DNA from 2 places in the Sphingomonas sp. BE123 genome. Region 2 is predicted to be linked to the other one. Evidence: predicted binding sites of a transcription regulator. Region 2 holds the regulator's gene; the other holds the start of a gene.
What was found. The regulator LexA, encoded in region 2, represses DNA repair genes until DNA is damaged. The targets are predictions, from matches to a motif close to GTTCCNCNCTTGTTCT.

Region 1 (9,499 bases), 310 kb from region 2:
GACGCCGATCGTCTTGCCCAACCGCTTGACTTCGAACGTGCGGACATCGGCCTGGAACACCGGGATCGCGCCGGTATTTTCCTTGAACTCAAGGTCGTAGAGCCGCCCTGCGGCATAGAACATGGCGTTGACCATGTTGTTGAGTTCAAGATACGGCTTCACCTCGCTCTCATCGAGGTCGTATTTCGCCTTGCGGACCTTTTCCGCATAGTAGCGATAGTCCCAGCCCTCGATCTTGATCTTGGGCCCCTTGCCCGCCTTCGCCTCCTCATCGGCCAGCGCCTGCATGTCGGCGACTTCCTGCTTCACGCGCGCGACCGCTGCGGGCCAGACCGACATCATCAGCTTGGTCGCATTCTCCGGCGTTTCCGCCATCGTGTCGTCCATGCGGTAATGCGCATGGGTCTTGAAGCCGAGCACCTTGGCGCGTTCCTGCCGCAGCTTCAGGATGTTGGCGATGATCGCGTTGGTATCGTTGGCGCCGCCATTGTCGCCGCGGTTGATGTACGCGTTATAGACCTTCTCGCGCAGCGCACGGTTGGTGGCGTACATCAGGAAGGGCTGCATCGACGAGCGCGTGTTCTTGACCGCCCATTTGCCAGCCTGCCCGCGCGCCTTGGCTTCTTCCGCCAGGCTCGCCTTGAAACTGTCGGGCAGGCCGGCGAGGTCCGCCTCGTTATCGATGATGATCGCGGTTTCTTCATCCGCCAGCACGCGGCGGCTGAATTCGGTATAGGCGACAGACAATTCGCCGTTGATGCGCTTGATCTCGGCCTTTTGCGCCTCGTTCAGCAGCGCGCCCGAGGTGACGTAATCGCGATAGGTGCGCTCGAGCAGGCGCATCTGCTGGGCATTGAGGCCGAGCGTCTGGCGCTTGTCGTAGAGCGTCTTCACGCGCGCGAACATCTTGGGATCGAGGCTGAGTTCGGTCGAGAAGGCCGACAGCTTCGGGCTCCATTCGCGCGCGATCTTCTGCACCTCGGGGCTGGCGAGGTTGCTGGTATAGACACCCCACACCGGGAAGACGCGCGACAGCGACGTCGTCGCCTTGGCCGGTGCCTCGATCGTGTTGGCGAAGGTCGGCGCCTCGGGGTTGTCGCGCACCTTAATGAAGGCGGCGCGCGCTTCCGCCATCGCCGCTTCGAACGCCGCCGGGAACATCGCCGGGGTCACCTTGTCCCACTGCGGAACCCCGTCGAACGGGCCGGGCCACGGGGCGAGCATCGGCGTCGCATCGACGGTGGCGGGCGCAGACTTGGCCGCCGGGGTCTGGGCAGCGGCGGGCAGGATCGACAGGAGCGAGGCGGTGGCGAGCAGAATCGCGCCGGATACGGGCTTCATGAACTTCCCCTGGGAGATGGTGTGATAGCCAATTGATACGGCACGATCGCCGATTGGCAAGCTTGACTCGACGAACGGTTAGAACAAAATAGGAACATATTCCCCGAGTCGGAGTCTGTACCCGGATCATGGCCGATCCCGCGATCATCAGCCAGTTGCGCGAAACGCTGAGCGCAATCGAAGGCACCGGCTTTCGCCGTCGCCCGGTGCTGCCGTTCGGCATGCAGCGGCTCGACGCGCGGCTGGCCGATGGTGGCCTGCGGCTCGATGCGCTGCACGAGGTAGCGGGGGCGAGCGCGGACCTGACCGACGATGCCGCCGCGACCCTGTTCGTGGCGGGGATCGCCGCGCGCGCCTGGGGGCCGGTGCTGTGGGTGGTACGGCGGCGCGACCTGTTCGCGCCGGGCCTGTATCAGGCGGGGCTGGCCCCCAAGCGCGTCCTCTATGCCGAGGCGAAGGACGATGACGAGCTGCTGGCGATCATGGAGGAAGGGCTGCGCCATCGCGGGCTGGGCGCGGTGGTGGGCGAAGCGCAGCGCGTGGCGATGCCGGCGACCCGGCGGCTGCAGCTGGCGGCCGAGGGCGGGCGCACCATCGCGCTGCTGATGAAGCGCCATCCGCGCCAGGGCGGCGACCCGCTGGCCGCCCCATCGGCGGCGGTGACGCGCTGGCGCGTAGGCTGTGCGCCGTCCTCTCCGCTGCCCGTCGAAGGCGTCGGGCGCGCGCGCTGGCAGCTGAGCCTGGCCCGGCAAAAGGGGGGCGATCCTTTCGAAATCCAAGTGGAGGCGTGCGATGAAACGGGTCGCTGCGCTCTACCTGCCCGACTGGCCCATCGAACGGCTGTGGCAGGCGGAGCGAACCGGACCGCCGCTGCCGCCTGAAACCACGCCCGGCATCGCGCTGGACGCGACGCTGGGCATGTTGAGCGACGCGGCGGCGGCGGAACAGGAACAGGCATGTTCGGTCCCGCGCGGCGGTGGCTGGCGCCCCGGCGCGCGCTGGGCGCGCGAGGAGCGCGCGCGCCAGATTGCCGCGCTCCCCGCGCATCAGCAGCCGACACGGCGCGAACTTGGGCGGCGTGACGAAGCCGCAGGGAATCCGTTTCGGCCGATGCAGTCGGATGAGGTGCGCAGCCAGGTTCCCGCGGGGGAGCCGCCCGCAAAAATCCTCCCCGGAACGGGGAGGGGGACCAAGACGCGAAGCGGCTTGGTGGAGGGGGCCCCAGGCAGGCGATCCGCTTCGGGGTGGGCCCCCTCCACCACCGGCTTCGCCGGCGGTCCCCCTCCCCGTTCCGGGGAGGAATTGATTCCCCTCGTCACCTCCATCCGCACCGGCAATCGCGTGCTGGTTGCCGCCGCCTGCCCGGCCGCGCGCGCGCTGGGTATCGTGCCGGGAATGGCGGTGACCCAGGCGCGGGCGCTGATGTCCGGGCTCGACATTCGCCCGGCCGATCCGGCGGGCGATCTGGCTGCACTGCACAGCCTGGCGCTGCTGGCGGCGCGGCGCTGGGCGCCGAGCGTCGCGGTCGAGGGGGCCGACACGCTGTTGATCGACCTGACCGGTGTCGCGCATCTGCATGGTGGCGAGGCGCGGATGGCGCGGCGCATTGTGCGGCTGCTGGCGCGGCGCGGCTATCGCGCACGGATCGCCATTGCCGATACGCCGGGTGCGGCCTGGGCGCTGGCGCATTTCGCGGTGCGCGATGCCGTGCTGATCTGCGCGCCCGGCCAGCAGGCCGACGCACTCGCCCCGCTCCCCATCCCCGCGCTGCGCGTCGATCCGGCGGCGGTCGAGCTGCTGCGGCGGCTGGGGGTCGAGCGGATCGGGCCGCTCGCCGCAATGCCGCGTGCGCCGCTTGCCCGCCGGTTCGGCGGAGCGCTGGTCACCCGGCTCGAACAGGCACTGGGCACCCTGCCCGAACCGCTCGATCCGGTGGTTCCGCGTGAGGCGATCGCGGTGCAGCGGCGCTTTGCCGAACCGGTCGCGACCGCCGAGGGAATTGCGCACTGGATCGGTGCGCTGGTTCCCGAACTCTGCGTCGCGCTGGAGGCCGCTGGGCTCGGCGCACGCGCGGTCGAGCTGGTTGCCGACCGGGTCGATGGGGTGCCGCAGCGCATCCGCATCGGCCTGGCCCGTGCCAGCCGTGACGCGCTGCACCTCACCCGCCTGATCGCGCGGCGGATCGAGGATGTGGAGCCGGGCTATGGCATCGACGCCATCGCATTGCACGTCCGCCGCGCCGAGCCGCTGGCCGCACGCCCGTTCGACGAGCGGCTGGACGAGGAGGCCAAGCCCGACCTTGCCCCGCTCGCCGACACGCTCGCCACGCGCATCGGCCCGCGCCGGATATGGCGCAGCCGTCCGGTCGAAAGCGATGTGCCCGAACGCAGTGTCGGGCGCGACGCGATCCTCGATCCTCCCGACCGCGGCGCCATGCGGATGAAGCCGGACGATGTCCGCCAGCTGCAGTCGTCGGCACCGCCGGACCCGTGGCGCCCCGACTGGCCACGCCCGGCGCGGCTGCTCGCGCGGCCCGAGCGGCTCGACCATGTCCTTGCCGAACTGCCCGACCAGCCGCCGCGCCGCTTCACCTGGCGCGGGCGCACGGTGCGCGTGGTGCGCGCCGACGGGCCGGAGCGGATCGCCGGCGAATGGTGGCGGCGTTCGGCCGAGACGCATGCCGTGCGCGACTATTTCCGGGTCGAGGATGAGGGCGGGCACCGTTACTGGCTGTTCCGCCGCGGCGATGGCGAGCGCGCGGTGACGGGCGACCTCAGCTGGTATCTCCACGGACTGTTCGGGTGAGCTACACCGAGCTTCAGGTCACCACCCATTTCTCGTTCCTGCGCGGGGCGTCGTCGCCGCAGGAGCTGTTCGCCGCAGCCGCACTGATGGGATATCGAACACTCGGCATCACCGACCGCAATTCGCTGGGCGGGGTGGTGCAGGCGCTGTTCGCGTGCGACCAGCTGGCGCAGCAGGGTATCGCGATCCGCCCGGTCTATGGCTGTCGCCTCGACCTCGCCGACGGGGCGTCGCTGCTGGTATGGCCGCAGGACCGCGCCGCGTGGAGCCGCCTCACCCGCCTGCTGACACTCGGCAAGGCGCGGGTCGATGCGCAGCGCGGCGAAAAGGGCCAGTGCATCCTGCATTGGGAGGATGTCGCCGGATATTGCGACGGGCTGGTCGGTGCGCTGGTGCCGCGTGGTGTCGAGGGTGATCTGGCGTGGATGGCCGATCTGTTCGGCGCGTCCGGCCATGTCTGCATGACCGCACTGCGCCGCCCGAACGAGGCGGTGCGGCTGAATGACGTGCATGCCGAGGCGCGGCGCTTTGGGCTGACCCCGCTCGCGACCGGGGATGTGCTGTACCACCATCCCGACCGGCGGATGCTGCAGGATGTAGTGACGGCGATCCGCGAAGGCTGCACGATCGACGCGCTGGGTCTGAAGCGCGAACGCAGCGTCGATCGGCATCTCAAATCGCCCGAGGCGATGGCGCGGCGCTTCGCGCGCTGGCCCGATGCGGTGCATGCGAGCGCGGCGATTGCCGAGCGGTGCAGCTTCAGCCTGCGCGAATTGCGCCACCAATATCCGCAGGAAGAGGTGCTGGCAGGGCAGACGCCGCAACAGGCGCTGCGCATCCTGGCCACCAGCGGACTGATGCAGCGCTTCGGCGGCAGGCCGTCACAGGCGCATCTCGACCTGCTCGAGCATGAGCTGGGGCTGGTCGAGCAGATGGGCTATGCGCCCTATTTCCTCACCGTCAATTCGATCGTGCAGTTCGCGATCAGCCAGCAGATCCTGTGCCAGGGGCGCGGGAGTGCGGCCAATTCGGTGATCTGCTTTGCGCTGGGCATCACGTCGATCGACCCGGTGAAGCATCAATTGCTGTTCGAGCGGTTCATTTCGACCGAGCGCAAGGAGCCACCGGATATCGATGTCGATTTCGAGCATGAGCGGCGCGAGGAGGTGATCCAGTGGATCTATGACAGCTATGGCCGCGACCATGCCGCGCTGACCGCAGTGGTCAGCCGCTTTCGCACGCGCGGCGCGGTGCGCGAGGTGGGCAAGGCGCTGGGGCTGCCCGAGGATCTGACCGGGGCGCTGTCGAGCCAGGTGTGGGGCTGGTCGAGCGACGGGGTGCCGGAGGAACATGTCGCCGCGCTGGGGCTGGATCCGGGCGATCACCGGCTGGCGCTGACGCTGAGCCTTGCGCGCGAGCTGATCGGGACGCCGCGCCATCTGTCGCAGCATCCGGGCGGCTTCGTGCTGACGCGCGATCCGCTGCACGAACTGGTCCCGGTCGAACCGGCCGCGATGATCGACCGACAGGTGATCGAGTGGGAGAAGGTGGACCTGGAATATCTCGGCTTCATGAAGGTCGACATATTGGGGCTGGGGATGCTGGGGTGCATGCGGCGCAGCTTCGATCTGCTCGCCGCGCACAAGGGGGTGCGCCTGACGATGGCGTCGCCGGTGATGCAGGAGGACGATCCGGCGACCTTCCGCATGATCCGCCAGGCCGATACGCTGGGCGTGTTCCAGATCGAAAGCCGCGCGCAGATGTCGATGCTGCCGCGGATGAAGCCGGTCAATTTCTATGACATCGCGATCCAGGTCGCGATCGTGCGGCCGGGGCCGATCCAGGGGAATATGGTCCACCCCTATCTGAAGCGGCGACAGAATCCGGCGCTGGTCGAATATCCCTCCCCCGCGCTTGAGACGGTGCTGAAAAAGACGCTGGGCGTGCCGCTGTTTCAGGAACAGGCGATGCAGGTGGCGATCGTCGGCGCGGGGTTCAGCCCGAGCGAGGCGGACCGGCTGCGCCGCGCGATGGCGACGTTCAAATCGACCGGGGGGATCGGGCCGTTCGAGGCGAAGCTGATCGAAGGGATGCTGGCCAACGGCATTGCCAGCAACTTTGCCGAACGGCTGGTCGAGCAGATCAAGGGGTTCAGCAATTACGGCTTTCCCGAAAGCCATGCGGCGAGCTTTGCCAAGATCGCGGTCGCATCGTGCTGGATGAAGTGCCACCACCCGGACATCTTCTGCGCGGCGCTGCTCAATTCCCAGCCGATGGGATTTTACGCTCCGGCGCAGATCGTGCGCGATGCGCGCGCGCATGAGGTGGAGGTGCATCCCGTGTGTATCAACGCCAGCGACTGGGATACCGCGCTGATCACAGGCCAGCCCAATCGCCGCCCGCGCCATGCGGCCTATTGGGGCGATGATGCGGGCTGGGCGGGGCTCATGCCGCTGCGACTGGGGATGCGCATGGTACATGGGCTGGCCGAGGCGGAGGCGCGCGCGATCTTGGCGGCGCGGGCAGCCGGCGGGCCGTTTACGGGGATCGAGGAGCTGTGGCGGCGATCGGGCGTGCGGCCCGCCGCGCTCGAACGGCTGGCGCGGGCCGATGCATTTGCGGCGCTGGGGCTCAACCGGCGGCAGGCATTGTGGGCGATAAAGGGGCTGGCCAACAAACCGCTCGACCTGTTCGCCGCCGCCGACCTGCGCGAGGGGCGGACGCGGGCCGAGAGTAGCGAGGCGCCGGTCGCGCTGGTGCCGCTGACTGCGGGGCGCGAGGTGGTGGAGGATTATCGCGCGACGCAATTGTCGCTGCGCGCCCACCCGCTCACCTTCCTGCGCGGCACGCTGGCAGCGCGCGGCATCCGCCCGTGCGGCGACCTGACCGGCATGAAGGACGGCGCGCGGGTCGAGGTGGCGGGGCTGGTGCTGGTGCGCCAGCGTCCGGGCAGCGCCAAAGGCGTGGTGTTCATCACGCTGGAGGATGAAAGCGGCATCGCCAATGCGGTGTTGTGGTCCGACCGGTTCGAGCAATATCGCCGCACCGTGATGACCGCGACGATGCTGGGCATTCGCGGGCGGGTGCAGCGCGAAGGCATCGTCATCCACGTCGTTGCCGACGCGATCACCGACCTGACCGGCATGCTGCGCGAGATCGGCGAGATCGACCTGCCGCGCATGACCATGCCCGGCGATGGCGCCAGCCATGGCGGCGGCCCCGACCCGCGCGAGGCCGGACCGCGCTGGCCGCAGCCCTATGACAGCAGCCACTGGCGCGACCCGGCGGACCGGATTCCCGTGCGCTCGCGCGACTTTCACTGACCGGCGCACGGCGGAAAGGCCAAGTTCCGACTCGCCTTGCCCGGCGATCCCGGGCTTAATGGCACCGATGGCACCTGCGCTCCCCGACCGGCTCAAGCTGGCAATGGCCTTTGACCCCGATCGGCTGGCGGCCGACCTGGCGCACATCGACCGCGACTGGATCGCCCATCTGGTCCGCCAGAATTACGAGGGCGACTGGTCGGTGCTGCCGCTGCGGCACAAGGCCGGGGCGACGCACCCGGTGATGATGATCTATGCCGATCCAACCACCGACGATTATGTCGACGGCGCGCTGCTGGAGAAAACGCCCTATTTCCGCGCGGTACTGGCAGCCTTTCGCTGCCCGTTGACCGCAGTGCGGCTGATGCGGCTGGCGCCCGGTTCGGTGATCAAGCCGCATCGCGACCACGACCTTGCCGTCGAACTGGGCACTGCGCGCATCCATATCCCGATCACGACCAACCCCGATGTCAGCTTTCTGCTCAACGCGCGCCCGGTGACGATGCAGCCGGGCGAAGTCTGGTATCTGCGGCTGAGCGATCCGCACGCGGTGGTCAATCGCGGCAGCGCCAGCCGGGTGCATCTGGTGATCGACGCGACCGTCAATGACTGGCTGGCCGATCAGCTGGCTGCTGCCGCCGCCGCACCGGCGGCTTGCTGAATCGCGTTTCCGTCCGCACACAGCGACAGGGATCGCGCCGGACCGCGGCGCAGGCGGGGGAGACACGGGATGCACAGTCACAGCGGGACGGTGGCCGCGCGCAGCGTGCGGGACGCGGTGCTGGCCAGCCCGGCACTTCAGGCGCGGCTCGGCCAGCACGAAGATCCGGCAGCATTCGCGCACGAGGTGCGCAGCATCGCGGACATGCTGGGCCTCGACCCCGACGCGGCGCTGACGACGCTGGCCGATCCCGGGCCCGACCCGCTCGGCATCTCGCGGTTTGAAGCAGCGCCGGTCACGCTCGATCGCTGGCCCGCCACCGGCTGGCTGCCGGTTCGCGCGGTCCCCGGCGCTGCCGGCCCGGCGTTCGACTGGGCATGGTTCGGCGATCGCCGGCTGAGCGAGCCACTGTTCGAAGACAGCGTGATCCGCATGGCATCGCGCCCGCTCAGCCGCATCCTGCGCACCCGTACCGACCTTGCCGCGCTGATCGCCGGCGCCGCCGACGCGCAGCTACCGGCGCCGGACGGGCTTGTGTTCCACATGTCGCGCTGCGGATCGACGCTGGTCGCGCAGATGCTTGCCGCCGTGCCGCAGCACATTGTCGCGTCCGAAGCCGCGCCGGTCGATGCGGTGGTGCAATGGGCGCTGACCGCCGGTGTACCGACAGCGGAACAGGTCGCCGCGCTGCAGGCGATCGTCGCGGCGATCGGGCGCCGGCGCGCTGGCGATGCGACGCGCTATTTCCTCAAGCTCGATGCGTGGCATGTCCTCGCGCTGCCGCTGTTCCGTGCCGCCTTTCCCGCAACGCCGTGGATCTTTCTGTACCGCGACCCCGGCGAAGTGATGGTGTCGCACATGGCGATGCCGGGCATGCATTTTTCGGCCGGGATGGCGCCGGGCATCGCGCCCGATCCGGGCAGCACCCCGGCCATCACGTCGATCGAGGACCAGGGCGCCGCCGTGCTGGCCCGCTATCTCGACGCCGCGACCGCCCAGGCCGAGGATCCCAGCGGGATGCTGGTCAACTATGCCGAACTGACCGCAGCGATGGAAAGCCGGATCCCGGCGCATTTCGGTTTCACGCCCAGCGCGACCGAACGAGCCGCGATGCTGACCGCGACCCAGCGTTATTCGAAGGCACCCGATCAGGCCTATGCCGACGATCGCGCGCGCAAGCGTGCCGCCGTGACGCCCGCAATCGCCGCCGCGATCACGCGCCACCTTTCCGCCCCCTATGACAGAATTGAGGTGGCCCGCCGTAAATATATTGGATAGTAATTCATCCTATATATTACAGAAAACGCATCGGTTGACTCGCCCATCCACGTCGTTACACATGCGCATCTAGTGATAATATCGTGACGGG
Region 2 (21,878 bases):
GCCAAACGCTTCGATGAGGTGGTGCGGATCGCCGACCGCCGCGAATGGCCGGGCGATGCGCCGGGCAAGGTCGAGCTGTTCGAAACGCGCGCGCTGGTGATCGGCTATGGCACGATCGGGCGGATGATCGGGGAGCGGCTGGCCGCGTTCGGGGTCGCGGTCACCGGCGTCACCCGCTCGGGCCGCGACGGCACGCTCACCCCTGACCAGTGGCGCGACCGGATCGCGGACTATGACTGGATCGTGCTCGCCGCCCCCTCGACCGATGCAACGGCGGCGATGATCGGTGCGGAGGAGCTGGCGGCGATGAAGCCCGGCGCGTGGCTGATCAACATCGCGCGCGGCGACATGGTCGATCAGGACGCGCTGATCGCGGCGCTGAACAAGCGCCGGATCGGCGGCGCGTTTCTCGATGTCGTCCATCCCGAACCGCTGCCCGCAGACCACCCGCTCTGGACCGCGCCCAACACGCTCCATTCGATGCACCTGTCAGGCCGTTCGCAGACGAAGATGTTCATGCGCGCCGCCGCCCTGTTCCTCGACAATGCCCGCGCCTTTGCCGAGGGTCGGCCGATGAAGAATGTCGTCGATCTCGACGCGGGGTACTGACGCGGCTAATCCCCCTCCCATGATCCTCGTCATCGACAATTACGACAGCTTCACCTGGAACCTCGTCCACTATCTGATGGAGCTGGGCGCGGAGGTGAAGGTGGTGCGCAACGACGCGCTCACCGCGCAGGAAGCGATCGCCAGCAACGCGCAGGCGTTCCTGCTCTCCCCCGGCCCGTGCACGCCCAACGAAGCGGGGATCAGCCTCGACCTCGTCGCCGCCTGTGCGGACGCGGGCAAGCCGCTGCTCGGCGTGTGCCTCGGCCATCAGTCGATCGGCCAGCATTTCGGGGGGAAGGTGGTGCGCGGCGGGCTGATGCACGGCAAGACCTCGCCAGTCACGCATGACGGCACCGGGCTGTTCGAAGGGCTGCCCAGCCCGTTCACCGCCACGCGTTACCATTCGCTGATCGTCACCGACATTCCCGACGCGCTGGTGGTCAACGCCACCGCATCCGACGGCAGCGTCATGGCATTCCGCCATCGCGACCTGCCGATCCATTCGGTCCAGTTCCATCCCGAAAGCATCGCCACCGAGCACGGCCATGCGATGCTGGCGAATTTCCTGAAGATCGCGGGGCTTGAGGCGACGATCCCGGCGTAACGCCGGGGCCGCGAATCAATATCGGGTTAACCCCTTTGCGATACGACAGCGTCGATCCAGTCTCACCCCCGTCTCCCGGACGGGCTGCAAGGGAAGCCATGGGCGAAGCCGCCACACATGACTCGCTACCGCCCCGCATGCCGCGCCAGCAGGTGCTGCTGGGCGCGGAGATTTGCGGGTTCGGCGGCGGAGGCCCGACCAAGCATCGCGTCAAGGACCTGTCCGTGTCCGGCGCGAAGGTCGATCGCGCCGGGATGCTGCGGCCCGGCGCGACGGTATTGGTGTCGGTCGGCGTGCTCAAGGCGGTCGGCGCGACGGTGATCTGGGTCAAGGACGACCTGGCCGGGCTGCGCTTTGCCGAGCTGATCGATCCCGATGCCGCGCGGTCAAAGGCGATCATCGCCCCGCCCAAACCGCGCCCGGCAGTGGCGGTCGATCGCGGCGCGACCGCCGGATGGATTCAGGATCTGAACAGCCCGTACCGGCGCTGAGCGGCCCGCGCTTGTCCCGCCGATAACAGGAATTGCTCGACTTGGCGTTCGCGCGCCGGAATAGAGGCGGCGTGACCCACTTCAGCCTGCTCCCCGACCCCGCCAGCCCGCTCGCCCGCGAAAGCGCGGCGCAGGCATTCGCCGACATCCTCGACGGCCGCGCCGCCGAGGACGAGATCGAGGCGTTCCTGATCGCCTTGTCCGATCGCGGCGAAACCAGCATCGAGATTGCCGAAGCGGCGCGGGCGATGCGCGCGCGGCTGATCCCGGTCCGCGCACCGGCCAATGCCATCGACGTGTGCGGCACCGGCGGCGACGGGCAACATACGCTCAACGTATCGACCGCCGTGGCCATCGTCGTTGCGGCCGCGGGCGTTCCGGTGGCCAAGCACGGCAACCGCGCGGCCAGTTCCAAATCGGGCGCGGCGGACACGCTGGAAGCGCTCGGCCTCGACCTCGATCGCGCGGCCGCCAATGCCGAGGCGCACCTCAACGACTTGGGCATCGCGTTCCTGTTTGCGGCGAAGCACCACCCGGCGCTGGGCCGGATCGCGCCGATCCGCAAGCGCATCGGGCGGCGCACGATCTTCAACCTGATGGGTCCGCTCGCCAATCCGGCGGGGGTGCAGCGCCAGCTGATTGGCATCGCCCGGCCCGATTATGCCCCGATCTATGCCGAAGCGCTGGCGCAGCTGGGCGTCAAGGGCGCGGCAATCGTGGCAGGCGAAGAGGGGCTGGACGAACTGTCGCCCGAAGGCGGGTCGCTGGTGGTCAGCATCGGCGATGTCAGCCTGCCCGCGCGTGTGACCCCTGCGGACGCGGGCCTGTCCGCCCACCCGCTCTCTGCCCTCCGCGGTGGCGACGCGCAGGAGAATGCCGCAGCGCTCCGCCGTCTGCTCGAGGGCGAGCACGGCGCCTATCGCGATGCGGTGCTGCTCAACGCCGCGGCGGCTTTGGTCGTCGCGGGTGAAGCGATCGATCTGCGCGAAGGTGCGGAGGAAGCGGCGGAAACGATCGACAAGGGGCTTGCCAAAGCGCTGCTCGACTGCTGGATCGCCGCCGCATGAGCACGATGCTGGATGAAATCATCGCGGTGAAGCGCGGCGAAGTGGCGGCACGCAAGGCGACGACGTCGCTTGCCGACCTTCAGGCGCTGGCCATGGCGCAAACCCCGCCGCGCGGCTTTCGCGCCGCGCTGGATGCCAAGGCGGCAACCGGATACGGCCTGATCGCGGAGATCAAGAAAGCCTCGCCCTCCAAGGGACTGATCCGCGCCGAGTTCGATCCGCCCGCCCATGCCCGCGCCTATGCCGCTGGCGGCGCGGCATGCCTGTCGGTGCTGACCGATGCGCCCTTCTTTCAGGGGCATGAGGACTATCTGATCGCCGCGCGCGCCGCCTGTCCGCTGCCGGTGATCCGCAAGGATTTCATGATCGATCCGTGGCAGGTGCTGGAGGCGCGCAGCATCGGTGCCGACGCGATCCTGATCATCGTCGCCGCGCTCGAAGACGCGCAGATGGCGGAGATCGAGGACGCGGCGCTGGGCCTTGGCATGGACGTGCTGGTCGAAGTGCATGACGCCGAGGAACTTGACCGCGCGCTGGCGCTGCGCTCGCGGCTGATCGGGGTGAACAACCGCAACCTCAAGGATTTCACCGTCTCGTTCGACCGCACCTATGAACTGGTCGGCCGCGCGCCCGAGGGGTGCACCTTCGTCGCCGAAAGCGGGCTCACCAGCCGCGCCGACCTCGACGCGATGGCGCAGCATGGCGTGCGCTGCTTCCTGATCGGCGAATCGCTGATGCGGCAGGACGATGTGGAGGCGGCGACGCGGGCGATGATCGGGTGAGCGACCTCACCCATCTCGACGCCACCGGCGCGGCACGCATGGTCGATGTCGGCGCCAAGGCCGAAACGGAACGCGTCGCCATCGCCACCGGGCGGATCGCCATGTCGGCCGAGGCGGCGACCGCGATCCGCAACGGTCTGCTCAAAAAGGGCGATGTCATTGCCGTCGCGCGCATTGCCGGGATCATGGCGGCAAAGAAGACCAGTGACCTGATCCCGCTGTGCCACCCGCTGTCGCTCAGCAAGGTCAGCCTCGACCTGGTCCCCGACGATGGCGGCGTCACCGCCACCGCCACGGTCGGCTTGATCGGCCGCACCGGGGTGGAGATGGAGGCGCTCACCGCCGTCACCGTGGCGCTGCTGACCGTGTACGACATGGCCAAGGCGCTCGACCGCACGATGGAAATCGGTGCGGTGCGGCTGATCGAAAAGCGCGGCGGCAAGTCCGGCGACTGGCGCGCGGAGCAGGGTTAACCGACGCCTTACCGCGCTCGCTCAGTGAATCTTGATGGCCCCGGCTGCACCTTGATGCAGTTCAGTTGTGGGGCGTTATGTCGGGTTCGGCGCGGTCGGCCGTATTTTCTTTGTCGGGCGGATTGGAGCAGGTGGTGCCGGCCACCGGCGACAACACGACCCCCGGACGCCTGATCGATGCCGATGGCGCGCGCGATTGCTTCGTCCATCGCATCACGGCTGCCGGCGCGACCCTGACCATGACCGGACCGGTCACGCACGGCACGCGCGCCACGATCGAATTCCCGTTCGGGGTCAGCGCCGAAGGATCGGTCGACGGCGACGATCCGGCCGGTTTCACCTTCCGCTTCGACGCGCCGCTCGACGTGGTCGGCGCGCTGGCCCGCTGCCTCGCCGCGCTGCCCGCGGAGCGCCGGCAGATGCCCCGGATCGAGCTGCGCCAGCGGCTGTGCATCCGCCATTCGGGCCAGGTCGATTTCGCCTGGACCCGCAACCTGTCTCCCGCCGGCCTCGGCGTCGAAACGCGCGCACCGCTGGCGATCGGCGCGCCGGTCGAAGTCACGCTCGACGGTCTGCGCCCGATTACCGGCGAGGTCCGCTGGACCGAACGCGGCCAGGCCGGGCTCGCCTTTGACAGCGAACTGGGCTGGCAGGTGCTGATGCCATGGCTGCGCCAGGTCGCGAACCGGCGCCCGCCGGTCGCGCACGCGCCGATGCCCGGTGCAACCTCGCCGCTCGGCGCGGTGAAGAACGCGATCAAGCTCGATGCCGCCACCCATGTCCGTTCGGGCAGCCGCTGGTGGAATGCCCAGATCACCGCGCTGAGCAATGCGCTGGTCGAGTTCGAAAGCGATATCGAATTCGCGCCGCTGTGCGGCCTGTGGCTGTCGCTGCCGCAGATCGGCGGCTGGCCGATCCGCGTGATCGAATGCCATGGCGCGCGCCATGTCGCCGAATTCCGCCTGCCGCTGCGCCCGCACGACATGGCCCGATTGAGCGAAGCGGCGCGCCCGCGCTGACTCCTGCGGCGACTCGCGGGAAATCCTTGGACCGTGCCGATCCCACCGCTTGACGCGATGTGGAACAAGGCGTAAACGTTCCGCGTCTGTTCTGGATAGGGGACGTGGAATGCTTACCAGGAAGCAGCATGAGCTGATCTGCTTCATCGCCGACAGGCTGGCCGAGACGGGCGTCTCGCCCTCGTTCGAGGAGATGAAGGACGCGCTCGACCTCAAGTCCAAGTCGGGCGTTCACCGCCTGATCTCGGCGCTGGAGGAACGCGGCTTCCTGCGCCGCCTGCCCAACCGTGCGCGCGCGCTCGAAGTGGTCAAGATGCCCGAGCGGGGCGAGACCAAGAAGGCGGCAGCGCCCAAGTCGACGGTGGTCGCGATGCCGCGCCCCGCGCCGCAGCCGGCGAACGACGTGATCGAAATCCCGCTCCACGGCCGCATCGCCGCCGGTGTGCCGATCGAGGCGATGGAGGGCTCGACGATGCTCCCCGTCCCCGCCGCATTGCTTGGCTCGGGCGATCACTACGCGCTCGAAGTTGCCGGCGATTCGATGGTCGAGGCCGGGATTTTCGACGGCGACTATGCGCTGATCCGCCGCCAGGAGACCGCGCGCGACGGCGAGATCGTGGTCGCGCTGATCGACGAGATGGAAGCGACGCTGAAATATTTCCGGAACGAGGGCAGCATGGTCCGCCTCGACCCGGCGAACCGCAGCTACGACCCGCAGCGTTACCGCCCCGATCAGGTGCGTGTGCAGGGCAAGCTGGCCGGCCTGCTGCGCCGCTACTGAAACCCGAACCAGCCCCTCCCCCTCAGGGAAGGGGTTGGGGTGGGGCGGTGCGGCAAGGGCGAATACGCCAAGCCGAGCCCTTCGCGGAACTAAGGGAGAGTGAGCATGACCCTGACCGGCGGATGCCATTGCGGCGCGGTGCGCTACGCAATCGACGGCGAACCGCTCCACGGCGGTCAGGCGCTCTGCCACTGTACCGACTGCCGCCGCTGCGCCGGGGCACCGATGGTCGGTTGGGCGATGTATCCTGAAGACGCGCTGACGGTCACGCAGGGGGCGCCCCGCGAATATGCCTCGTCCGACACCGGGCGCCGCTGGTTCTGCGAGATCTGCGGCACCGGTCTGTTCTATCGCAATGCGACCAACCTGCCGGGCCTGGTCGATGTCCAGGCATCGACCCTCGACGACCCCGACGCCGTCCCCGCCGCCGCGCACATCCAGACCGCCGACCGCATCGGCTGGATGAAGGATGCGCATGGTCTGCCCGAATTTGAGCGGTTCCCGGGCGGGGCCTAGGACCGCGACATGCCCTATTCCGGTGCGCGCGCGCGTGGGTCTGGTTGTGTCGTGGGCCTGCTTGTCTCCCTCTTGGCGCTGGCGGTCACTTATGGGTTCGTGACCGGGTATCTGCCGGTGCGCCCGTTTGACTCGGATCGCTGGAAGCAAGTGGAGCGCGCCGACGATCAGGCCCGTATTCACATGATCGCGCATCTCATGTGGAGCAGGAAGCTAGACGGCCTGAACCGCAGCGAGCTGGTCGCGCTGCTGGGCGCACCGTCCGACGCCAGCTATTTCCGCGATCGCGACTATGTCTATTGGCTCGGGAACGAGCGGTCGCTGCTGTCCATCGACTCCGAATGGCTCGTTGTCGATGTCGATGCGGCGGGTCGCGTGTCCAACTATGAGGTCGTGCGCGACTGAGTTGGGCGGCGCCCCCCTCACCGCCCCGGCATCACCGTCTCCGCCTCCAGCCACGGATGCCGTGCGCCCGGGCGCCGCACCGTCACCACCGTCGGCCGCGCGCCGAAGGTGATCGCCACCCCGCCGGTTTCCGCCAGCGTCGCGCGATCCAGCTTCAGCCATTTCGGCACGCACCCGCGCGGCAGCCAGCGGTCCGCGACGATGATGTCCGCCGAGGCACAGAATTCCACCATCGCGCGCCACGGCACGCGATAGCCGCTGCGCGTCGCCGCGATCCGCCATTCGCGCCCGCCGCGCTCGACCGCCACCATGCACAGATCCGCGCTGCACCGCGCATCGCGCTGTTCGGCCAGCGCCGGGAGTTCGGCATCGACCCCGCCATTCTCGGCGAGCGTGTCGCGCACATAGTCCCCCGCCCGGTCGCGCAGCAGCGCCAGTTCGCCATGATCCATCCGCAGCGCCAAATGCCGCCCGTCCCCGGTCACCAGCAGGTCCGGCATCGGCGTCGCCAGCGCCCATACCGCCCCCACCGCAACCGGCAGCAGCCCCGCCAGCCGTACCCGCGTCCGCCACAGCGCGACCCACAGCCCGCCTGCGACCATCAGCGCATAGGCCCCGCCCGGCATCGCGGGCAGCATCGCTAACGCACCCGGCGCATTGGCCGCCGTGTGCGCGATCCACAGCAGCAGATGCAGCCCCCGCTCAGCCACCCACCAGAAGGGCGCGCCCAGCCCGACTGCATCGAACACGAGCCCCGCCGCCTCGAACGGCATCACGACGAATGTGGTCAGCGGAATCGCCACGATATTGGCGAGCGATCCGTACAGGCCGGACTTGTGGAAATGGTAGAGCGCGATCGGCGTCAGCGCGATCTCGACCACCAGGCCGGTCAGCAGCAGCGACGCAACGCCCCGCAGCAACCGCGCCCCCCAGCCCTCTTCGCGCCGCTCGAACCAGCCGCGCACGCGCTGGTTTTCGTACAGCGCGACGATCGCGGTGACGGCGGCAAAGCTCATCTGGAAACTCGGGCCCATCAACGCCTCGGGCCACAGCAGCAGCACGACCACCGCCCCGAACGCCACCAGCCGCAACGTGATCGCCTGTCGCCCCAGCATCATCGCCGCCAGCACCATCAGCGCCGCGATGCACGATCGCACCGTCGGCACCTCCGCCCCGGTCAGCAGCGTATAGCCCACCGCCGCCAGCCCGGCGACGCCCGCCGCAATCACCGGCAATGGCCAGCGCAGCGCCAGCGTCGGGCTGAGCGCGAGCAGCCGCAGCACCAGCAGCATCGTCGCGCCGACCACCGCCGTTACATGCAGCCCGCTGACCGACAGCAGATGCGCCAGCCCCGACCGCCGTAGCGCCTCGGCATCCTCCTCGCTGATTGCACCCCGGTCGCCGGTGACCAGCGCCGCTGCAATCCCGCCCGCACTCCCGTCGATGCGCGACTGGACATGCGCGGTCAGGCGTGCGCGCAGCCCGCTATCGGCCCGCCCCGGCGCCAGCACGGTGACCGGCGCAAAGCCGCGCCCGGTCGCGCCCAGCCCGTCGAACCACGCCACCCGCTCGAAATCATAAGCCCCCGGCACGGCGGGCGGCGCGGGCGGCATCAACCGCGCGCGCAACCGCACCCGCGCGCCGGGAGTCAGCCCGGCGGGCACGTCCTTCACCGCCAGATTGACCCGCACCAGTCCGGGCAGTCCGGTCCCGACATCGGTCGCGATGCGCAGCCGTACCAGCGCGCGCGCGGGCAATGGCTCGATCCGTGCGACTGTCCCCATCACCTGCACCACCGCTGGACGCGCCAGCACCGGCGCGGAAACCCGCTCCGCCCGCCACCACACCAGCGCGCAGCCCAGCGCGACCAGCAGTCCGGCCCAGGCCAACGCCCGGAGCATCCGGCCGCTGCGTCCCAGAGCCAGCGCTGCCGCCGCGAGTGCAAGTCCACCAAGGATCACCGCGCCCCACCGCGCCGCGTCGGCCAATGCGAACCATGCGGCGATCCCCGCGCCGATCATCACCGGCACCCACAGGAACAGCTGCCCGCGCTCGGCCTCCAGCCAGCGCTCGACCCGCGCGCCAATGCTGCCCGGCCATGCCGGGGTCGGGAACCGCACCGGCCCCCATGCGCGCGCGGCGTCGGTCCCCATCGGGCGTGCAGCTTGGGCCAGCCATGATCCCTACGCAACCCACTCCAATCCCCTACGTATCACTGCGGTTTGAAGCGCGCCGCACCGCGTGCTAGGGGCGCACCCGGCCATCCTGGCCGCCAATGACAAGCTGGAGATTGCGCGGTTGAGCGCTGCACCTGAGCCCGCCACGGGCGCCACCATCGTTACGCGCTTCGCGCCCTCGCCCACTGGCTTCCTGCACATCGGCGGCGCGCGCACCGCGCTGTTCAACTGGCTGTTCGCGCGCCATCACGGCGGCAAGTTCCTGCTGCGGATCGAGGATACCGACCGCGCGCGCTCGACCGAGCCTGCCATCGCCGCGATCCTCGACGGGATGCGCTGGCTCGGCCTCGATTGGGATGGCGAGGAAGTCTATCAGTTCGCCCGCGCCGATCGGCATGCGCAGGTCGCGCACGCGATGCTCGAAAGCGGCCATGCCTATCGCTGCTGGATGACGCAGGAGGAAATCGCCGCGCAGCGTGAGGCGGCGCAGGCAGCGAAACAGCCCTATCGCATCCGCAGCCCGTGGCGCGACCGCAATGACGGCCCGCTCGACCAGCCCCACGTCGTCCGCATCCGCGCCGAGCGCGAGGGCGCGACAACCATCCGCGACCTCGTCCAGGGCGAAGTGACGGTGCAGAATGCCGAGCTGGACGACATGGTCCTGCTGCGCTCCGACGGCACGCCGACCTATATGCTCGCGGTAGTGGTCGACGATCACGACATGGGCGTGACCCACGTCATTCGCGGCGACGATCACCTCAACAACGCGTTCCGCCAGCTCACGATCATCCGCGCGATGGGTTGGGCCGAGCCGACCTATGCCCATATCCCGCTGATCCACGGCGCGGATGGGGCGAAGCTGTCGAAGCGGCACGGCGCGCTCGGCGTCAACGACTATCGCGACGACCTTGGCGTGCTGCCCGAAGCGCTGTTCAACCATCTCCTCCGCCTCGGCTGGGGCCATGGCGATGCCGAGATTATCGACCGCGAACAGGCGATCGAATGGTTCACGCTCGACGGCGTCGGCAAGTCGCCATCGCGCTTCGACCTCAAGAAACTCGACAGCCTCAACGGCCATTATATCCGCGCCGCCGACGATGCCCGGCTGGCCGAGCTTGCCGCGAAATTCCTGCCGTTCGAACCGACGCCGGAGCAGCGCGATCTTCTGCAGCGCAGCATGCACGCGCTCAAGCCGCGCGCTGCCAGCCTGATCGAAATCGCGAACGGCGCCGCCTTCCTGTTCGCCACCCGGCCGCTGCAAATCGACGCGGATGCGGAGCCGCTGCTTGAAGGTCCGGCACGCGAACTTATTTCGCAACTGCACAGCGCGCTTGACGCGGTGGCGGACTGGAATACGGAAGCACTCGAAGCTGCGGTACGTGAGGTCGCGGAGTCGGCAGGCGTCAAACTGGGCGCGGTGGCACAGCCATTGCGCGCGGCGCTTACCGGCAAGCGCACCTCGCCGGGGATTTACGACGTGCTCTTCTTGCTGGGGCGCGACGAAAGCCTCAGCCGCATTGCAGATCAGATGACGGCCTCCCCGGGCGCATGAAACGGACGGCTGAAGGAAAGGAAGTGACGATGACCGACTCCACCCTCAATCTGGGCGACAAGGCATATCCCGTACGACAGGGAAGCGTCGGCCCCGAGGTCGTCGACATCCGCAAATTCTATGCCCAGACGGGCAAATTCACCTATGATCCGGGCTTCACCTCGACCGCATCGTGCGAGAGCGCCCTTACCTATATCGACGGCGACCAGGGCGTGCTGCTGCACCGCGGCTACCCGATCGACCAGCTCGCCGAGCAGTCGAGCTTCATGGAGGTCGCCTATCTGCTGCTGAACGGCGAGCTGCCGAACGGTGACGAGCTGGGCAAGTTCACCAACACCATCACTCGCCACACGATGCTGCATGAGCAGCTCGCGACCTTCTATCGCGGCTTCCGTCGCGACGCGCACCCGATGGCGATCATGTGCGGCGTGGTCGGCGCGCTCTCGGCCTTCTACCACGACTCGACCGACATCAGCGATCCGCACCAGCGCATGGTGGCCAGCCACCGCCTGATCGCCAAGATGCCGACGATCGCGGCGATGGCATACAAGTACAGCGTGGGTCAGCCGTTCCTGTATCCGGACAACTCGCTGTCCTACACCGGCAACTTCCTGCGCATGACTTTCGGCGTGCCGGCGGAGGAATATGTCGTCGATCCGATCATCGAATCGGCGATGGACAAGATCTTCATCCTCCACGCCGATCACGAACAGAATGCGTCGACCTCGACCGTGCGTCTCGCCGGCTCGTCGGGCGCCAATCCGTTCGCGTGCATCGCGGCGGGCATTGCGTGCCTGTGGGGCCCGGCGCATGGCGGCGCGAACGAAGCCGCGCTCAACATGCTGCGTGAGATCGGCCGTCCGGAGCGCATCCCCGAGTATATCGCCCGCGCCAAGAACAAGGACGATCCGTTCCGCCTGATGGGCTTCGGTCATCGCGTGTACAAGAATTTCGACCCGCGCGCGAAGGTGCTGTCCAAGGCCGCGACCGAAGTGCTCGACAAGCTCGGCATCAGCGATCCGGTGCTCGACACCGCGCGCGAGCTTGAGCGGATCGCGCTCAGCGACGATTACTTCATCGAAAAGAAGCTCTACCCGAATGTCGACTTCTACTCGGGCGTGATCCTGTCGGCGATCGGCTTCCCGACGACGATGTTCACCGTCCTCTTCGCCCTCGCCCGCACCGTCGGCTGGGTCGCGCAGTGGAACGAAATGATCAGCGATCCCGACCAGAAGATCGGCCGTCCGCGCCAGCTCTACACCGGCCCGACCCAGCGCGATTACGTGCCGGTCAGCCAGCGTTGATGTGACCCACCCCCTCTCCGGCGCGCCGGGGAGGGGGTTTCACAGATTGGTGGCGACGAGATAGCCACCGACCGCGATCACCACGACCGCGAACAGCCGCTCCAGCAGCCCCTTGCGCGCCGCCATCCGCTTGCCGAGCGCGATGCCCGCCACCGCGCCGCCGATGCCGCCCAGCAGCATCAGGCCCGCGATGCGCCAGTCGACAAAGCCCGACACCGCATAGGACCCTGCCGTCGTCGCGCCGAGTGCGCTGACGACCACCAGCGACGTTCCCGCTGCCTGGGTCATCGACATGCGCGTCGATGCAATCAGCGCCGGGACGATCAGGAACCCGCCGCCGATCCCGAAAAAGCCGGATGCCAGGCCGACCAGCAGTCCCGCCGGCACGAGGCGCGGGATGAGCTGCCCGGCGCTGGCGCGGGTCAGCCGCACCTCGGGCCGGTCTGCGCCGCCGCGTTTGCGGAACATCGACAGGCCGATGACGACCATCAGCAGGCCGAACAGCATCAGCAACCGCGCCCCGTCCATCGCCTTGCCGGCTTCGGCGCCGACCGCAGCGCCAGCGACGCCGGCGATCGCGAAGACCGTGCCGCACCGCCACTTGACCGTTCCTGCCCGCGCATGACCGACCAGGCCCGCCAGCGCATTCGCCGCCACCGCGACCGCAGCCGTGCCGATCGCCGCATGCGCCGATCCGACGCCGACAACATGGACGAGCAACGGCACCGCAAGAATCGACCCGCCGCCGCCCACCAGTCCCAGCACCAGGCCGATCAGCGCCCCCGACAGGATCGTTGCCACCCACATCGCCGGCCTCCATTGACCGAGTTACATTAGCTATTGCTGATTTAGATAGTGCTCATATATTGTCAATCAGTGATGGAGGATAGCATGCAGCCGCTGATCGAGGCGTTTTTCGATACCCCGACCAATACCGTGACCTATCTGGTTGCCGATCCCGCAACGGGCACGGCGGCGGTGATCGACCCGGTCCATGATTTCGACCCCGAAAGCGGGGAAGTCGATACGGCGTCGGTCGACCGCGTGCTCGACGCCGCGGCCGCGCGCGGCTGGAACATCGCGATGGTGCTCGAAACCCATGCCCATGCCGACCATCTGTCGGGCGCGCCGCTGATCAAGGAGCGGACCGGGGCCTGGATCGGCATCGGCGAGCATATCCGCGACGTGCAGAAGATTTTCCGGCCGGTCTTCAACCTCACCGATCTCACCCCCGATGGGTCCGATTTCGACCGGCTGTTTGCCGATGGCGAACGCTTCGCGCTGGGGGAACTGGAGGTCGAGGTGATGCATGTGCCCGGTCACACCCCCGCCGACATCGCCTATCGCATCGGCGACGCTGCCTTTGTCGGCGATACGCTGTTCATGCCCGATTACGGCACCGCTCGCGCCGATTTTCCGGGTGGGGACGCGCGGACCCTGTACCGCTCGATCCGCAAATTGCTGTCGCTCCCGGACGACACGCGCCTGTTCCTGTGCCACGACTACAAGGCACCGGGCCGCGCCGACTATCGCTGGGAAACCACCGTCGGAGCCCAGCGCCGCGAGAGCGTGCATGTCCATGATGGCGTGAGCGAAGACGCGTTCGTCGCGATGCGCGAAGCGCGCGATGCGACGCTGGCGGTGCCGCGGCTGCTGCTGCCGTCGATCCAGGTCAATGTCCGCGCCGGGCGCTTGCCCGAAGCCGAGGCGAATGGCGTACGCTATCTGCGCATCCCGGTGAAAGCCCGCACGGCGTAACCGTACCCTGCCGACCGGCGGCGGAGCCGATCGGCCGGCGGGGCGTTGCCCCATCGAGGAGCCTGTCATGTCCGACCGCCCGACTGCCACCCTGTTTCGCATGGTCATGCCGGGGCATATCTGCCCCTATGGGCTGAAGGCCAAGGCGCTGCTGGAACGCAAGGGATTTGCGGTCGACGACCGGTGGCTCAAAAGTCGTGCCGAGACCGATGCCTTCAAGGCGCAGCATGGCGTTGCGACCACACCCCAGACCTTTATCGATGGCGTGCGCATCGGTGGCCATGACGATCTGCGGCGGCATTTCGGCCTGCATGTCCGCGAAAAGGGCGCGACCAGCTACGCCCCGGTAATCGCCTTGTTCGGAATGATGGCGCTGATGGCGCTGGCGGCCAGCCATGCCGCCTATGGTTCGCCCTTCACGATCCGCGCGGCCGAGTGGTTCATCTCCTTCAGCATGGTCGCACTCGCCATCCAGAAGCTTCGCGATGTCGAAAGCTTTTCGACGATGTTCCTCGGTTACGACCTGCTCGCGCGGCGCTGGGTGCCCTATGCCTATTTCTACCCCTTTGCCGAGGGGCTGGCCGGCATCCTGATGACCGCGCAGGCGCTGCACTGGTTGTCGATCCCGCTCGCCGCGCTCATCGGCAGCGTCGGCGCGGTTTCGGTGTTCAAGGCGGTTTATGTCGAACGGCGCGAACTCAAATGCGCCTGCATGGGCGGCGACAGCAATGTCCCGCTCGGCTTCATCGCGCTGACCGAAAATGTGATGATGGTGGCGATGGCGGTATGGATGCTGCTGCGCTGATCAGCCGCGCGCGTCCAGTTCCCTGACCAGCCGTTTGGGCGCCTGAGCGCGGTAGCTTTCCTCGACCCATTCGCGCAGCTGGCCCATGTCCGGGATCGCCGCCGCGTCGCACTCGAACGTGACCCAGCCGCTCTTGCCCAGGCCATAGCCGGTGGGCCGCGCGAACGGCAGGTCCAGCGCCATCGCGCCGGTGTAGTGCAGCTTCACCGACATGCGGAAATCGTCGCCGGTCGTCAGATAGGCAAAGGTCTTGTCATTGACCGCCAGGTCCGAGTGATCCGGCCACGGCGCCTTGAGATGCGCGCCGGGCAGGGTCAGCCCCCATTGGCGCAGCGCATCGATGATTTCGCGCGGAGATGCCATTCGCCCCCGATAGCGCGTTCCGGGTGTCGCGTCAGCCCTCGCGCGCGGGCAGGGTCAGGACGAAGCGCGCGCCCTGTCCCGGCGCGCTGTCCACGGTGATATCACCGCCCATCGCCCGGGCAAGCCGCCGCGCGATGTAGAGACCCAGGCCGCTGCCGCCCGGTTCGCTCGGATCGACCCGTCCGAATTTCTCGAAGATGCGGGCATGATCCTCTGCCGCGATGCCCTTGCCCTGATCGGCGACGATGACACAGCCGAGCGCGCCCTCGCGCTCCAGCCGCACCCAGACCGACCCGCCTGGCGGCGAATAGCGCAGCGCATTGCCGATCAGGTTGACCATGATCTGCAGCACGCGGCGAAACTCGCCGGTGGCGGGCAGGCGCTCGTCCGCCTTGGGCTTGTCGATCCGCACATCCGCTTCGCTCGCGCGCACGGCAAGCAGCCCGGCCGCGCGGCGCGCGATATCGGCCAGGTCGACCGGCTCGGCCTCAACCTGGAAATCATCGCGCTCGACCGCGCTCAGGTCGGCCAGATCGTCGACCAGCGACAATAAATGCCGTCCGGCATTGGCAATATCGCCGGCATAATCGGCATAATCGGCGCGCAGCGGTCCATCGACCTGCGCGCTGATGCTGTCGGCGTTGGCGATGATGCGACTGAGCGGCTGGCGCAGTGCGCGGTCGAGCCGCTGTCCGAATTCGGACGTGAACACCGCTGGCGGCGCAGGCGGCTGGACGGGCGCCTCCGCTGCCGGATCGATCATTTCGGCAGCGCCGCTGAACCCGGCAAAGCGGCCCAGCGCGTCGACCCGCGGGCTGGCCGAAAGCCGCACCCGGCGGCCGGTGCCGCGCAGTTCGGCTACCTGCCCCTCGAACCGGCCCTGTTCGGCCGCGGCAGTAAGGATCGGCAACGCCCCCTCGTCATCGGCTTCCAGCGCGAACAGCAGCGTCAGCGGCTGGCCAAGGATCTTGCCGGCGTCAAAGCCATGGCGCGCGCCCGCTTCGATCGACAGATGCGTCAACCGCATCGCCGAATCGCATTCCCACACCCAGTCGGCATCGCTGCGCAGAAAATCATCCTCGCGCGCCGCGTCGGGCACCGCCCGCCACGCAGCGCGCGGGCGCCATCCGCTGACCTCGAGGCGCACGCCATCGGCATCCGGCTCGGCGCGGACCCACAGGTCGATGTCATCCTCGCCATCGGCCGCGATGATGTTGCGGGAGATCGCGACGCCGAGCCGCTGGGACAGGCGCGCGATCGACGCGATCTGCGGGATCGCCAGCGGTGCGCCCTGACGCCCCCCGGCGCGGGCGTTGAGGTCGGACAGGCGCGGTTCGGCGTCGAGCAGCCGCCCGTCGCGCCCGACCCGGCCGATGGCGACGGGCAGATGGGGATCGATCGCGTTCATGCCGGGCCCCGCCGCAACGCCTGGACGGCGGCGCGATAATCGACGGGAAGCCGCAGCCCGGCCAGTGCCGCGCGGGCATCCTCGACCGTGATCGCCATGATCGTATCGATCTGTTCGGCAAATGCCTCAATGTCGCGGCGCGGATCGGCTTGCGCGAGGGCAAGGCCGAGCCGGGCGATTGCAGGACGCTCCAGGCCGAGCGCGCGAAGCGCGACCCACAGCCGGCTGCTCGCGCTGTCGAGCGCCAGATCGCGCGCCACCGCATAGTCGACGCCCAGCGCATGGGCGAGCAGGCCGGCAAACAGCGTTACCCGCCGATCCCCCAGCGCCTCGTCGAGCAATTCGGGCAGCTCCTCGGGTCGCGCATCGATCGCAACCGCAAGGCGCATGACCGCGGCCTCGACCCGGTCGCCTTCATCATGCGCGGCCAGGCTGCGCTGCGCCGCCTCGGCCAGCACCCGGTCGAGCAGCGCCGCGCCGCTCATGTCGCGTTCGGAACCGCCGGGAACGCACTGCCGCAGCGCCGCCGCGACCCACCATACCAGCCGGTGATGCAGTTCCGCCGACAGGTCGGTCTGCGGCAGCGGACCCTGTTCGGGGACGCTGCGCCGCCGGCTTTCGGCGATCAGCAGCCCCATTGCGCATTGTGCAAGGACGCGGTCGGGGTGCTGGACCAGCCGGTTGACCAGGCTCGGCTGCTCCGGATCGTCATGCGCCTGAATCGGCAGCGCCGCCGCCAATTGTTCCTGACGCACCTGCGCGATCAGCTCGGCCATCAGGGTGCGGTCGCGCAACAGGCCCGATTCGCTCAACGCGGCAAACACGCCTGTCGACCGCGCCAGCGATTCGGCCAGCTCGCCCTCACCCTGCGCCTGCAGCTGCCGGATGCCATGATCCCGCAATTCCCCTTCGACCGTATCGATCAACGCACGGATCAACCGCGCCAGGCCGAGCCGGGTACGCTCGTCCAAACGATGGGAATCATGGATAAAAAAGTCGGCAATCGCGCCGGACAGTCCATCGTGCGCGGCATCGTCCGCCGCCGCGGCATGCGCGAGCAGCGTGCGTGCGCCCATCTGGACGCCGTCACTCATGTCGACATTCGGGTCAGACATGGTCCCCGGACTAGCGGAATGCAGTTAAGGGCGCCCTAAGGCTTTTCCCGTTGGCTCTCAACCGCAGCGGCCAGCGTCACGAATGCGTAGATCGCAATCACCGCAAGGCCCCAGCTGACCCGATCGGCGATCGCAAACGGGGTCACCAGCAGCAGATATGCCGCGGGACTGCCCCACCAGCGCCGGATCACCGCCTGGCTGCGTTCGGCAATCGCGGTGGCGGCGATCGTTACCAGCGCGAGGATGGTGCCGTCGAGCGTCGCATCGACCCGCATCTCGCCAAGGCCGAGCGCGCCCACCACGGCGCCGACGATCGCGCCGATCAGCGCCTCCTGCATCAGCGCACGCTTTTCCTCGCCACGCAGCGCCGACAGCGCGGCGCCGGTCGCCAGCGCGGCGACGCCGGGCAGCGCGATCGCCGCGCCCCAGGCATGACCAAAGGCGATCAGCGCGGTGGCGGCAGCGCCGGCGACGGCACCGCCAGCCATCAGCAACCAGCCCGGCAGTCCCTTTTCGACGACCTTGGGCAGGACCAGACGGGCGATGCGGGTGAAGACGTGGCGGTCGGCCCAGCTGGTCCGGCGCTCGGTCAGTGCCGCCAGCACGGCATTGCTGCGGCTGGCCAGCGCGGCGCCGTCGCGCTCAACGCCATGTCCGGCACGCACCGCCGCGGTCGACAGCGCAACCTGTTCGGCATCGGCCTGAACGATCACGCGCAACAGCGTCGACTGAAAATCATAATCGGGCGGGAAGTCGGCAATATCCTTGATCCGCTGCGCCGGTGCGCGCGCGACTCCGGCCCAGCAGCTGCGCGAATCGACCCGTTCCAGCGCGGCGGCCGGGTCCTGGGTGACCAGGATCGCGTCCTTGCCCTCATGCGCCATCTTGTCGATCACGTCGTCGGTCGTGACCAGGCCATCGGCGATCACCACGACATGCGCGAGCGGATGCACCCGCGCCGCCGCTTCGGCCGCCGATCGCACGATATCGACCGGCACCCCGCGCTTGGCCGCGCGGCTGACCGCGCCGAGCAGCGCCGGGGTGACCCGGCTCACCGCGACCAGGATATGCCCGGCCCCAGCACCGACCAGCAAGCGCGCCTGATATTCGAGCAGCGTCATGCCGCCGAACGGCAGCGTCGCCGCGAGCGTTCCCGTACGGTCGCCCGCATCCTCGGTCGCAAAGATCAGCCCTGCCAGCATATTGATCCGGTTAGGCGAATTGATTCGGCGGGGGAAGGGGCAGAAATCCTCCCCGGCACGGAGCGGAATCAGTAGCGCAGGAAACGCTCACGCATTGCGGCCCACGCCGCCTCGTCCGCGCCCGCCGCCGCATCCAGATCGCCCGGCGCCGCGCCGGCATCATCGACCCACGCCCGCAGCCCCGGCCCGCCATTGATCACATCGATCGCCAGCTTCTCGAACTCATATTCATACGGAAAGTCGCGCCACAGATCATAATCCGGGTACAGCGACCGGATCGCCTTGAACCCCAGGGCCTGCAACCGCCACGGGCGGAAGGCGGCATGGTCGTACCCAGCCCCTTCGGCATGGATGAACACGCCGCTGCACAGCTGCCCGACATGCTTGTGGAACGTCGGCTGGAACCAGAAGTCGCGCAATGTGCAGCCCGCGGTCCACTCCGGCGCAATCCGGCGCATCTCCGCGATCACTGCCTTGCCATCGATATCGGGCGCGCCGAACAGCTCCAGCGCGCGCGTCGTCCCGCGCCCTTCGGACAGCGTCGTCCCCTCCAGCATCACCGTGCCGGCATAGGCGCGCGCCATGTTGACGTTGGCGGCATTGGGGCTGGGGTTGATCCACACCCGCTCGGGCGGCCAACCGAAGCCCGGCGCCGCATCGGGCGCCCAGCCCTGCATTTCGATCACGCGATAGGCGACGTCCAGCTTGAACTGCTCGATGAACCACGCGCCCATCTCGCCCAGCGTCATGCCATGCCGCATCGGCATCGGCCCGGCGCCGACAAAGCTCTCCCATCCGGGCAGCAGCGTCAGCCCCTCGACCGGGCGGCCCGCCGGGTTGGGCCGGTCGAGCACCCACACTTCCTTGCCATGCTCGGCTGCGGCTTCGAGCATGTAGAGCAACGTCGTGACATAGGTGTAGATGCGACAGCCCAGATCCTGCAGGTCGATCAGGATCACGTCGAACGTATGCATCGACTGGCCGGTCGGCCGCCGCACTTCGCCATACAGGCTGAACACCGGCATCCCGTAGGTCGGGTCGGTATAGTCCGGCGACTCCATCATATTGTCCTGCAGGTCGCCGCGCACGCCATGCTGCGGACCGAACATCGCCGACACGGAAAGCCCAGCCGCAACCAGCGCATCGACGCTGTGCGTCAGGTCCGCCGTCACCGACGCCGGATGCGCGAGCAGCGCGACGCGGCGGCCCTTGAGTTGGTTGAGCAAAGCGGGGTCGGCGAGCAGCCGGTCGATACCGAAGTTCATGGCGCTTCAGGTGCCGAACCTTGTGCCGCAACGCAATCGCGATTGTCGCGGCGCGACGGACCCAAGCCCCTGCCCGGCCGTTGGACGGACTGAACCCGAGGGAAATTGACCTATGCTGCGATCGATCCTGCTTGGCGCCGCCGCCGGAGCCCGTGCCATGACCCCGCTGGCGGTGGTCGCCAATGCCGCGCGCACGGGCAAGCTGCGCAAATCCGGCGCCGCACCGGATCTGCTCGCGCACCCGCTGGTCTCGGCGGGAACGACCGCGCTCGCCGTCTATGAATTGATCGGGGACAAGCACCCCGACGCACCCGACCGGATCAGTGCTCCCGCCGCGGCGGTCCGCATCGTCAATGCCGCCATCGCCGGCGCGCTGGTCGCGCCAAAACGTCAGCGCTGGGCGGGCGCAGCAGCCGCGGGCGCGACGGCGGCGGTCGCCACCTACCTCACCTGGCGCGCCCGGACACGGGCAATGGCGAAGCACAGCGGCGAAGCGACCGGCTTCGTGGAGGACGCGATCGTAGTCCCCGCTGCGCTTGCCGCAGCCACCGCCCGCTGACGCAAAGAGGCGGCCCGGTCGCCCGAGCCGCCTCTTCTACCGACCGTCAGCCGGTCAGAACGAAGCTGCCACCTGCACATACCAGCTGCGCGGGCGGGCAAAGATCCGCTCGGCATAGCCCAGCGTCGCCAGGCTGGCGTTGCCCTGGATCAGATAGCGTTCGTCGAGCAGATTGTTGACGCCGCCGCTGACCTCGATCCCGTTGCCGAGCTTGAGCGTCAGCGAGGCATTGCCGACGAAATAGCCATCCTCCTCGATCAGCGGGATGCTGCCGGTGATGAAAGTGATCTTCGACTGATAACTGCCATCGACCCGCGGCGTCAGCGTCATGTCGCCGCCCAGCGGGATCGCATAGCTGATGCCGAAATTGGCCTGCATGTCTGGAGTGAACGGCAGGTCGTCGTTCGGCGTCACGGTCGCCGTCGCGCCCGGCACCGGGGTGATGCTCTTGATCTTGTCATCGAGGATGCTGATCCCGCCGTCGAAGGTCAGGCCCCAGCTGGTACGCAGGCTCGCCTCGGCCTCCAGCCCGCGAATGCGCGCTTCACCCGCGTTGAACAGCAGCGGCACGACGCCCTGGCGGAAGATCAGCTGAATGTCCTGATATTCGGCCTGGAACGCGGCAAGGTTCAGGCGCAGCCGCCCGATATTGGTCTTGGCGCCGATCTCGTAGCTGGTGACGCTTTCCTCCGCGAACGGCACGGGCAGGTTGCCGGCCGGCGCGGCATTGTAGCGCGTGTTGTAGCCGCCCGACTTGAAGCTCTTGGCATAGGAGGCATAGGTGCTGATCGCGTCATTCCAGCGATACTGGATGCTCGCCGAACCGGTCAGCGCAGAGAAATCCTGCTTGAACGGGCGGTTGAAGATGAACAGCGGGCCGCCCTGGCTGGTCGCAAGCGTCGGCAGCGGGTTGGGATCGGGCTGCGTCGCCGGGAACAGGTTCAGCACCGTCCCGCGATAATGTTTGCGATCGCTGGTGTAGCGCAGGCCGCCGCTGATCTCGAGCGCGTCGGTGATGTTCCACGCCAGCTCGCCGAACGCCGCAACGGAGTCGGTCTTGAGCCGCGAGACCTGAAGATCGCGCGACCCCGGTCCGCCGGCGAGCAGCGACCCGATTACCGGCGGCGAGGGCGGGAAGGCGAGCGGCACGGTCGCGCGCTCGTCGGTGACCTCGTTGAAATAGTAACCGCCGATAATCGCATTGACCGACCCGAAGTCGAGCTGAAGCTGGACTTCCTGGCTGAACTGCGCCGACTGCGCGGCGACATCGGTGGTGATCAGCAGCAACGGGGTGTTGTCGCCGTCACGAATGCCGCGCGATTCGGTTTCGCGATACGACGTGATCAGCTTGACCGACGCGACATCGGTCAGGCGGATATTGGCGGTCGCGCCGATGCCCCAGACTTCCGAATTGCTCTCGACCGGCGCGGTGCCGCCATTCACGAACGGCCCACGCGCCTGCAGGTCATTGGCGCAGCGGATGTCGTTGATCATCGGCACATTGGGCGCGCCGAAGCGCGGGTCGCCGGGGGTCAGCGGCGCGAACGGGATCGTCGCGCCGGGGCAGCCCGCCGCCACGCTGGCGATGGCCGCGACCGGTGCCTGCTCGTTGATCCCGGCAAA

Region 1: the regulator LexA is predicted to act here: its motif matches at 1,422-1,437, upstream of J2Y54_RS11355 (protein ImuA).

The regions. Positions count from the first base shown of each region.
Region 1 covers NZ_JAVDTW010000002.1:643,133-652,631, reverse strand. Annotated here, with positions in the region: gene J2Y54_RS11360 (M3 family metallopeptidase) at 1-1,341, opposite strand, end outside; gene J2Y54_RS11355 (protein ImuA) at 1,470-2,222, shown strand; gene J2Y54_RS11350 (DNA polymerase Y family protein) at 2,134-4,146, shown strand; gene J2Y54_RS11345 (error-prone DNA polymerase) at 4,143-7,469, shown strand; gene J2Y54_RS11340 (aspartyl/asparaginyl beta-hydroxylase domain-containing protein) at 7,537-8,130, shown strand; gene J2Y54_RS11335 (sulfotransferase) at 8,200-9,408, shown strand.
Region 2 covers NZ_JAVDTW010000002.1:945,273-967,150, reverse strand. Annotated here, with positions in the region: gene J2Y54_RS12755 (D-2-hydroxyacid dehydrogenase) at 1-609, shown strand, start outside; gene J2Y54_RS12750 (aminodeoxychorismate/anthranilate synthase component II) at 629-1,213, shown strand; gene J2Y54_RS12745 (PilZ domain-containing protein) at 1,312-1,704, shown strand; gene trpD (anthranilate phosphoribosyltransferase) at 1,776-2,771, shown strand; gene trpC (indole-3-glycerol phosphate synthase TrpC) at 2,768-3,553, shown strand; gene moaC (cyclic pyranopterin monophosphate synthase MoaC) at 3,550-4,026, shown strand; gene J2Y54_RS12725 (PilZ domain-containing protein) at 4,161-5,045, shown strand; gene lexA (transcriptional repressor LexA) at 5,155-5,826, shown strand; gene J2Y54_RS12715 (GFA family protein) at 5,932-6,342, shown strand; gene J2Y54_RS12710 (hypothetical protein) at 6,442-6,747, shown strand; gene J2Y54_RS12705 (ComEC/Rec2 family competence protein) at 6,765-8,900, opposite strand; gene gltX (glutamate--tRNA ligase) at 9,031-10,476, shown strand; gene J2Y54_RS12695 (citrate synthase) at 10,506-11,780, shown strand; gene J2Y54_RS12690 (sulfite exporter TauE/SafE family protein) at 11,820-12,587, opposite strand; gene J2Y54_RS12685 (MBL fold metallo-hydrolase) at 12,672-13,538, shown strand; gene J2Y54_RS12680 (MauE/DoxX family redox-associated membrane protein) at 13,606-14,343, shown strand; gene J2Y54_RS12675 (MmcQ/YjbR family DNA-binding protein) at 14,344-14,706, opposite strand; gene J2Y54_RS12670 (HAMP domain-containing sensor histidine kinase) at 14,738-16,114, opposite strand; gene J2Y54_RS12665 (DUF2336 domain-containing protein) at 16,111-17,229, opposite strand; gene J2Y54_RS12660 (hypothetical protein) at 17,265-18,431, opposite strand; gene J2Y54_RS12655 (DUF1343 domain-containing protein) at 18,500-19,696, opposite strand; gene J2Y54_RS12650 (DUF4126 family protein) at 19,809-20,255, shown strand; gene J2Y54_RS12645 (TonB-dependent receptor) at 20,310-21,878, opposite strand, start outside.